One region of the Streptomyces sp. NBC_01288 genome, then DNA from elsewhere that is predicted to be linked to it. Evidence: riboswitches for the same ligand, from Rfam matches in the RefSeq annotation. Region 1 holds a riboswitch; each other region holds the start of a gene.
What was found. A riboswitch is a leader RNA that binds a small molecule or an ion and turns the genes downstream of it on or off. The one in region 1 is predicted to bind cobalamin.

Region 1 (3,186 bases):
GGCAAGTCGACCTTCATCGACGCCTTCGGCACCCGGCTCACCTCGCAGGGCTTCCGGGTCGCGGTGCTGGCCGTGGACCCGTCGTCGACCCGCACGGGCGGTTCGATCCTCGGCGACAAGACCCGCATGGAACACCTGGCCGTGGACCCGGCGGCCTTCGTCCGCCCCTCCCCCACCGCCGGCACGCTGGGCGGCGTCGCGAAGGCGACCCGCGAGTCCATCGTGGTGATGGAGGCGGCGGGCTACGACGTCGTCCTCGTCGAAACGGTAGGCGTAGGCCAGTCGGAAACGGCGGTGGCCAACATGGTCGACTCCTTCCTCCTGCTCACCCTGGCCCGCACCGGCGACCAGTTGCAGGGCATCAAGAAGGGCGTCCTGGAGCTGGCGGACGTCATCGCCGTCAACAAGGCGGACGGCCCGCACGAGCGCGACGCGAAGAGCGCGGCACGTGAACTGGCAGGCGCGCTACGCCTGATGCATCCGGCCGACGCGGCCTGGACCCCGCCGGTACTGAGCTGTAGCGCCCGCGAGGGAACAGGCCTGGACACGGTCTGGGAGCACCTGGAGCAACACCGCTCCCTGCTGGACTCCACGGGCCGCCTGGCGGTGAAGCGCAGCGAGCAACAGGTGGACTGGACTTGGACGATGGTCCGAGAAGAGCTCTTGGGCCGCCTGCACGCCGATTCGACTGTCCGCGCCCTGGCCCCGGACCTAGAACGCCAGGTACGAGAGGGCGAGTTGACAGCAACGCTGGCGGCCGAGCAAATCCTGCGAGCTTTCGAATCCCGGCCAACTGACTTGCCCTAGGGGCGCGGGGCTGTATCGATTTGCGGCTCCGCCGCGTGGGCGCGACCAGCCCCCACCGGCCCGCACCCAAAAATCGACGCACAAGACCCCCACCCCGTAGGCTGGCCAACGCAGCTGGTTCGCCCCGTCACCCAGACGGACGCGTCGCAAGAGGGAACCCGGTGAGACTCCGGGACTGCCCCGCAGCGGTAAGCAGGAACGACCGCCGTCATACGCACTGGGCCCACACAGGACCTGGGAAGCGACGGCCAGTAGGTGACCTCCGGTCAAACGGAGGCCGTGCCCGCAAGTCCGAAGACCTGCCACCTGCCCGCACGCGAAGCATTCGCGCGCGGAATCCCGGTGACCTCGTGGGCGGGTCGGCGTACACACGGGCGATCACCATCCCCCGGTCTACGAACTTCGCGCTCACGTCCCGACACCGGGATCCAGGGAGATATCTCGCGAAGGAGATTTCCGTGACACCGAAGTCCGCAGCCGCGGCAGCACGGGCCACCGTCTACGGCTACCCCCGCCAGGGCAAGGGCCGAGAACTCAAGAAGGCCATCGAGGGCTACTGGAAGGCCCGCGTCGACGCCGACGCCCTCCGCGCCACCGCCGCCGAACTGCGCCGCACCAACTGGCAGCAGCTGACGGCCGCCGGCATCCACGAGGTCCCGACCGGCGACTTCTCGTACTACGACCACGTCCTCGACACCACCGTCATGGTCGGCGCCATCCCCGAACGCCACCGCGCCGCCGTCGAACTCGACGCGCTGGACGGCTACTTCGCGATGGCCCGCGGCACGCAGGACGTGGCGCCGCTGGAGATGACGAAGTGGTTCGACACGAATTACCACTACCTCGTGCCCGAGTTGGGCCCGGACACCGTCTTCACCACCGACTCCACCAAGCAGGTGGCGGAGTTGAAGGAGGCCCTCGCCCTGGGCCTGACCGCCCGCCCGGTCCTGGTCGGCCCGGTCACCTACCTCCTGCTCGCCAAGCCCGCCCCCGGAGTGTCCGCGGACTTCGAACCGCTGACGCTCCTGGACCGGCTGCTGCCCGTGTACGCCGAGGTCCTCGCCGACCTGCGCGCGGCGGGCGCGGAATGGGTGCAGCTCGACGAGCCCGCCCTGGTCCAGGACCGCACCCCGGCCGAACTGAACGCCACCACCCGCGCCTACCGCGACCTCGGTGCCCTCACCGACCGGCCGAAGCTGCTGATCGCCTCCTACTTCGACCGGCTCGGCAACGCGCTGCCGGTCCTCGCGAAGGCACCCGTGGAGGGCCTCGCGCTGGACTTCACCGAGTCCGCCGCCGCCAACCTGGACGACCTCGCCTCCGTCGGCGGACTGCCCGGCAAGCGGCTGATCGCCGGCGTGGTCAACGGCCGTAACGTCTGGGTCAACGACCTCACCAACTCCCTTGCCACACTGGGCACGTTGCTCGGGCTGGCCGACCGCGTCGACGTGGCCGCCTCCTGCTCGCTGCTCCATGTGCCGCTCGACGCGGCCGCCGAGCGGGACATCGAGCCGCAGATCCTGCGCTGGCTGGCGTTCGCACGCCAGAAGACGGCCGAGATCGTCACGCTCGCCAAGGGATTGACCCAGGGCACCGACACGATCGCCGCCGAACTCGCCGCCAACCGCGCCGACTTGGCCTCCCGCGCCGGTTCGGCACTCACCCGCGATCCCGCCGTACGGGCCCGGGCCGCCGCGGTCACGGACACCGACGGCCGCCGCTCCCAGCCGTACGACGAGCGGACCTCGGCGCAGCGCGCGCATCTCGGGCTGCCGCCGCTGCCGACGACCACGATCGGTTCGTTCCCGCAGACCGCCGAACTGCGCACCGCGCGGGCCGACTTGCGAGCGCGACGGATCGACACGGCCGGTTACGAGGAGCGGATCAGGGCAGAGATCGGCGAGGTCATCTCCTTCCAGGAGAAGACCGGCCTGGACGTCCTCGTGCACGGCGAGCCCGAACGCAACGACATGGTCCAGTACTTCGCCGAGCAGCTGACGGGCTACCTCGCCACCCAGCACGGCTGGGTCCAGTCCTACGGCACCCGTTACGTCCGCCCGCCGATCCTGGCCGGCGACATCTCCCGCCCCGAACCGATGACGGTGCGCTGGACGACGTACGCCCAGTCGCTCACCTCACGCCCGGTCAAGGGCATGCTCACCGGACCGGTCACCATGCTCGCCTGGTCCTTCGTCCGCGACGACCAGCCGCTCGGCGACACCGCACGGCAGGTCGCCCTCGCCCTGCGCGACGAGGTCAACGACCTTGAGGCGGCCGGGACTTCGGTCATCCAGGTCGACGAACCCGCCCTGCGCGAGACCCTCCCGCTGCGCGCGGCGGACCGGGAGGCGTATCTCGCCTGGGCCACGGAGGCGTTCC
Region 2 (3,186 bases), 8.2 Mb from region 1:
AGGGTGTCCACCCACACCAGAAAGACGGCTCCGGTCAGCGCGGTGATCGGCAGCAGTCGTACATGCCCGGCACCCGTCAACGCGCGGGTGACGTGCGGCAGGACGAGGCCGACGAAGCCGATCGCCCCCGCGCAGCTGACCAGGACGGCGGTGAGCAGCGCCGTGGCGCACAGCAGGATGAGCCGGGCGCGGGCGACGTTCACGCCGAGGCCCGCGGCCGCCTCCTCGCCGAAGGCGAACGCGTCCAACGTGGTGGCATGGCCCAGGCAGACGACCAGGACCAGCGCCAACGCGCCCGCGCAGAGCAGTACTTGGCCCCAGTCCGCGCCGGAGAGCGAGCCGAGCAGCCAGAACAGGACACCCTTGGTGGTCTCGGCGTCCGCCGACGTCAGCACAGTGAACGACGTGAGCGCGGAGAAGAGTTGCATGGCGGCCACGCCGGACAGCACCACCCGGTCCATGCCCGCGCCGAGGCTGTGGCTGAGCAGCATCACCAGGCCGAAGGAGAGCAGCGCACCGACGAACGCACCCGCCGACAGCGACACCGCCCCGCCGCCCACCCCGAGCACGACCACAGCGACCGCCCCCGTGGACGCCCCGGAGGAGACGCCGAGCACGAACGGGTCCGCCAGCGGATTGCGCAGCAGGGACTGCATGACCGCGCCGCACAGCGAAAGCCCGGCGCCGCAGACGGCGGCGAGCAGCGTGCGGGGCATGCGCAGGTCCCAGACGATGCCGTCCCGCAGCGGGGCGAGCGTGCTCTCGCCGCCTCCGAGGTGGGCCGCGACCGACGCCCACACGTCGGCCGTGGAGATGTCGGCGGGTCCGATGGTCACCGCGAAGGCCACGGAGACCAGCAGCGCGATCAGCCCGCCGCCCGTCAACAGCAGGGTGCGGACGGTCACTTGGCGAGTCCGAAGTCGCGCAGGCCGGCGGCGACCTGCTCGATCCCTTCGACGGTGCGGATGGAGGGGTTCATCGCCTGGCCGCTGAGCAGGATGTACCGCTTCTTCTTGACGGCGGTGAGGTTGCGGGTGGCGGCGTTGGTCTCCAGGAAGTGGATCTTCGCCTTGGCGGTCTCGGCGGTCTGCGACTTGCGGGTCAGATCGCCGAGGACGATGACGTCGGGATCACGGTCGGCGACGGTCTCCCAGTTGATCTGAGGCCACTCGTCATGGGTGTCGGAGAAGGCGTTCTTCGCACCGACGGTGCGGGTGATGGCGCCGGGGGCGCCGCAGCAGCCGGCGAGGTAGGGCGACTGGGAGTTGGCGAACCAGTACATGAGGGAGGTGTCGGAGGCGTCGAGGCCGGTGGTGGCCTTGGTCACCCGCGCCTTGAGCTGGGCGACGAGCTGGTCTCCGCGCGCCTTCACGCCCATCGCGCGGGACAGGTCGCGTATCTCGCCGTAGACGCTGTCGAGCGTGAGCGGTGTGCTGCGCGAACCGTCGCCGCCGCTCTCGTTGTCCTTGCCCGCGCAGTCGGACGGCGAGACGTACGTCGGCACGCCCAGCTTCTCGAACTGTTCGCGGGTCGCGACTCCGCCCTTGCCGAGCGTCGAGACGAAGGAGGCGGTGACGAAGTCGGGTTCGGCGTCGAGGACCTTCTCGAAGGAGGGCGCGTTGTCGGCGAGGCGCGGCACGGTCGCGTTGGCCTTCGTCAGGCCCTTGAGCACCGGGTCGGTCCAGGTGGCGGTGCCGGCGATGCGGTCGGCGAGCCCGAGCGAGAGCAGGATCTCGGTGGTGCCCTGGTTGAGGGAGACGACCCGCTTCGGGGCTGACTTCAACGTGACCGTCTTCCCGCAGTCGGTGAGGGTGAGCGGGAAGCCCGCGGCGGACTTCTCCGTCTCGCCGTCGGCGCTGTCGCCGTCGGAACCGCCGCACGCGGTCAGCAGCAGGGCGGGCGCGATGAGGAGTGCCGCGGTACGGCGACGCAGCGGGACGGGGGCGGTACGGATCACGGGCATGCCTTGCCTGTCGGGGCTCGAACGCGGAGCCTGGCCTACGAACTCCCCCTCGCCGAGGGCGAGAAGGCGCCAGCAGGTCTTCGGACTCGGGTTCGTCCGGACGGGGCGCCTTCCCGGCGCGTCGCACACCGGCTCCTTCGGCCGGTCCGCGTCGCCCCAGTGGCGTCGATTGCCCCGCCCGTCCCCCTCACCGCTGCGCGTCAGTTCCGGATTCCCACCGGATTCCCTGGCCTCGGTTGTGGCACGACTGGCCCGCACAACCTATCAAGATCGGCGGTCGGTTCCCGCTGCGGGGTACGGCGCGGAGGTGCCCCTGAACCACTGCCGCTCTGCACCGGTACCGCTGGACTTTCGCCCGGTTCCGTCCGCCCCCTGTGCGGCACGCCCCGCACGGCGGATCGTGGAGGCCCCAACCCGCTCGCACGGAGGTCCAACGGCCATGGCCCAACTGATCGTTGTCGGCGTCGACGGTTCCGCGGACAGTCGCACAGCCGCCGACTGGGCAGCCACGGAAGCCGAGTTACGCGGACTCCCCCTGCGGGTCGTCCACGTCTCGACACTCCCCGACGAGCAACTCCTCACCACCTGGCCCTACGTCCGCGAGCCCTCTCCCGACGCCCTCGTCACGTCACTCACGAAGGACCACCCCGGACTCCGGGCCGAGGCGGTCGCCCTCACCGGAGAGGTCGTATCGGCGTTGCTCCCCCTGACCGCCGAGGCCGACTGCACGGTCCTCGGGCTGCGCGGTACGGGCGGTTTCGCGGGCCTGGCCCTCGGTTCCGTGGCTCACGAGGTCGCCGAGCGCTCCGAGCGGCCGGTGGTCCTGGTGCCGAGCGGGTCCGTCCACAGCCGCCGCGGGCGGTCACCGTACGGCGTGACGCTGGGCGTCGACGGCGGCGAACTGCCGGGCACCGTCGTCGACTTCGCCTTCGACGCCGCCTGCCGGCGCGACACCGGCCTGCACGTCGTACACGCCTGGCGGCTGCCCTCACCCGCCGAACACTGGATGCCGTACGCACCACCGGAGAAGGACCGAGGCCGCTGGGAGGACCAGGAGGCCCAACGCCTCTCGGACGCGTTGCGGCCCTGGCGGGAGAAGTATCCGCACGTGGGTGTCTACGAGGATCTCCGCCTCCAGAGCCCTGCGGCCGCCCTGGTCCAGGCGTCGGTCCCGGCCTCGGCGGAACTGCTGGTGATCGGCCGCGCGGGCACGACACTCGGGC
Region 3 (3,186 bases), 1.4 Mb from region 1:
GGAGTCGAAGGGGACGCGGAGTTTGAAGAAGACGTCCTGGAGGCCCATCGCGCCCAGGCCGACCGGGCGCCAGCGGGCGTTGGAACGGCCCGCCTGCTCGGTCGGGTAGAAGTTGATGTCGACCACGCGGTCCAGGAAGGTGACGGCCGTGCGGACGGTCTCGTCCAGGCGCTCCCAGTCCAGCTCACCATCGGTGACGAACGCGCCCAGGTTCACCGAACCCAGGTTGCAGACCGCCGTCTCGCCGTCGTCCGTGACCTCCAGGATCTCCGTGCAGAGGTTGGAGGAGTGGACCGTGTGGCCCGGCTCGGCCGTCTGGTTGGCGGTGCGGTTGGCCGCGTCCTTGAAGGTCATCCAGCCGTTGCCGGTCTGCGCGAGGGTGCGCATCATGCGGCCGTAGAGGTCACGGGCCGGGATGGTCTTCTTGGCGAGCCCCCGCGCCTCGGCCTTGCGGTACGCGGCGTCGAACTCGGCGCCCCACAGGTCGACCAGCTCGGGCACGTCGGCGGGGGAGAACAGCGACCAGTCGCCGTTCTCGTTCACCCGGCGCATGAACTCGTCCGGGATCCAGTGCGCGAGGTTCAGGTTGTGCGTACGGCGGGCGTCCTCACCGGTGTTGTCCCGCAGCTCCAGGAACTCCTCGATGTCGGAGTGCCAGGTCTCCAGGTAGACCGCGGCGGCACCCTTGCGCCGGCCGCCCTGGTTCACCGCGGCGACCGAGGCGTCCAGCGTCTTCAGGAACGGGACGATGCCGTTGGAGTGCCCGTTCGTGCCCCGGATCAGCGAACCCCGGCTGCGGATGCGGGAGTACGACAGTCCGATGCCGCCGGCGTGCTTCGAGAGGCGGGCGACCTGGTGGTAGCGGTCGTAGATGGAGTCCAGCTCGTCCAGCGGGGAGTCGAGGAGGTAGCAGGACGACATCTGGGGGTGCCGGGTGCCGGAGTTGAAGAGTGTGGGGGAGGACGGGAGGTAGTCCAGGCGGCTCATCAGGCGGTAGAGCGCGGCGACTTCGTCCAGGGCGCGGGTGCTGTCGTCCTCCGCGAGACCGGCGGCCACGCGCAGCATGAAGTGCTGGGGCGTCTCGATGACCTTGCGGGTGATCGGGTGCCGCAGGAGGTAACGGCTGTACAGGGTGCGCAGGCCGAAGTAGCCGAAGCGGTCGTCGGCCTCCGTGTCGATCAGCGCGTCCAGGCGGGCCGCGTGCAGCGTCGCGAACTCGGCGGTGCGGTCCGCGATGAGGCCCTCGCGGTGGCCCACGGCGACGGACCCGGTGAACGTCGTGACGCCCTGGGATGCGGCCTCGGCGGCGATGCTGATCGTCAGCAGCCGGGCGGCCAGCCGGGAGTAGACCGGGTCCTCGGAGATGAGGCCGGCGGCCGCCTCCGTGGCCAGCTCGCGCAGTTCCGCCACGTCCGCGTGCGCGGACCGGCCGCGCAACGTGGCGGCGGCGACCCGGCCGGGGTCGGCGTCGGGGAGGTCGGCGGTCAGCTCGGTCAGGGTCCGCAGGATCGCGGTACCGGGGCCGTCGGCGTCCTGAACGGCCGTTCCGGGAACGTCGGTTCCGGGTCCGGTCGCGGTCGCTACGATCGCCTCGTTCACCTGGGTCGCTGATGCCGGCTCTGCTGGCGCGATGGTCACGGTGGGGCTCTCCCTCGCTCGGCACGGGGCCTCGCCGAGGGCAGGCGGCAGTACACGAGCGCACGGGGCGTCGCGTCCACCGGCCCACTCCACGAGGCCCGGACGTCATGCGCCTGGCCGGGTGGCCGGACGCGAGCTGTCGGCAGGTCCTCGGACTGGCCATGCGTGCATATGCACGTAAGTACACCGTTGCGGGACAGTTCCGGATTCGCACCGGATTCCCCTGCGGCGACAGCGAGCATGAGCATACATCTTGTGCTCGCCTGTCACGTCACCACCAGATGTTGTGTCGCGGTGGTTTCAGAGTGTCAGCTTGTAGGTGAGCAGAGTGAGATCGTCCAGGTGTGGCACGGGGTTCCAGTCGCGGTCGGGGGTGCGGACGAAACCCAGGCGTTCGTAGATGCGGTGGGCCGCGTGCATGGAGCTCTGGGTCGACAGGACTACGGCCGTGCAGCCCTCGGTGGCTCGGGCGCGGTCGACGCAGGCGCGGACGAGGGCCTCGCCGGCGCCTCGGCCGCGGGCGGTGCGGGCGATCGCCAGTGCGCGGATCTCTGTCTCGTCGGTTGTCGCGATGTCGGCGACTGGGCCGGGGCCGGGGACGAAGGTGACTCCGCCGAGGAGGTGGTCGCCGTCCACCGCGACGAGGACCTCTGCGGCTGCGGCTCGGCTTGCTACGTCCTTCAGTACGGGGAGGTAGGGGTCGTCGTCGCCGTAGTCGAGGAGGCCGTCCTGTAGGTAGGCCTGCGCCGTGATGTTGCCGAGGTCTTCGTATTCGGTGGGGATTGCTCGGCGGATGAGGATGTCCATGGGGGTGAGTGTGTACGACAGCGGGCCGCCGAGGAACTTGCTTTCCGGTGGCCCGCTGCGGGTTGTGTGTGGCTGGTCGCGCCCACGCGGCGGAGCCGCATATCGATACAGCCCCGCGCCCCTGGGTGGGGACGGTCAGCCTGCGTTAGTGGGTTGCCCCTGCTGTTGCCGGAGGTAGTTCCACCTCTACGCCCGGGTCGCCCGCGTCTGCGGTGTAGTCGGCGGGGTTGGTCTCGTCGATGCCCTCTGGGGCCTTGAACGCCTTCAGGGCGAATGTCAGGACCACCGTGACGACGACGTTCAGGACGAACGCCGTCAGGCCGATGTAGCCGATCTCGCCGATGCCGGGGATCTCCTTGGACGAGCCGCCGAAGTGGTCCTGGGTCGGGGAGGCGACCCCGTACGCGGCGAGGGTGCCGTAGATCATGCCGACCGCCCAGCCGGTGAGGAGGGCCCAGCGGTGGGGCCAGCGGGTGAAGAGGCCGCCCACCAGGGACGGGAAGGTCTGGAGGATCCAGATGCCGCCCAGGAGCTGGAAGTTGATGGCGACCGTCTTGTCCATCGTGAGGACGAAGGCCAGGGCGCCGACCTTCACCAGGAGCGAGACGATCTTGGAGACCTTTGTCTCCTGGGCCGGGGTCGCGTCGGGCTTGATGAAGTCCTTGTAGATGTTGCGGGTGAAGAGGTTCGCCGCCGCGATGGACATGATCGCCGCCGGGACGAGGGCGCCGATGCCGATCG

Region 2: another riboswitch for cobalamin. It lies ahead of OG194_RS46590 (ABC transporter substrate-binding protein); the one in region 1 lies ahead of metE (5-methyltetrahydropteroyltriglutamate--homocysteine S-methyltransferase).
Region 3: another riboswitch for cobalamin. It lies ahead of OG194_RS15265 (ribonucleoside-diphosphate reductase subunit alpha); the one in region 1 lies ahead of metE (5-methyltetrahydropteroyltriglutamate--homocysteine S-methyltransferase).

Annotation. Positions count from the first base shown of each region.
Region 1 covers NZ_CP108427.1:2,106,174-2,109,359, forward strand. The annotation lists gene meaB (methylmalonyl Co-A mutase-associated GTPase MeaB) at 1-807, shown strand, start outside; cobalamin riboswitch at 919-1,116, shown strand; gene metE (5-methyltetrahydropteroyltriglutamate--homocysteine S-methyltransferase) at 1,266-3,186, shown strand, end outside.
Region 2 covers NZ_CP108427.1:10,327,030-10,330,215, reverse strand. The annotation lists gene OG194_RS46595 (FecCD family ABC transporter permease) at 1-905, opposite strand, end outside; gene OG194_RS46590 (ABC transporter substrate-binding protein) at 902-1,963, opposite strand; cobalamin riboswitch at 2,018-2,234, opposite strand; gene OG194_RS46585 (universal stress protein) at 2,403-3,186, shown strand, end outside.
Region 3 covers NZ_CP108427.1:3,542,750-3,545,935, reverse strand. The annotation lists gene OG194_RS15265 (ribonucleoside-diphosphate reductase subunit alpha) at 1-1,638, opposite strand, end outside; cobalamin riboswitch at 1,763-1,886, opposite strand; gene OG194_RS15260 (GNAT family N-acetyltransferase) at 1,939-2,445, opposite strand; gene mctP (monocarboxylate uptake permease MctP) at 2,591-3,186, opposite strand, start outside.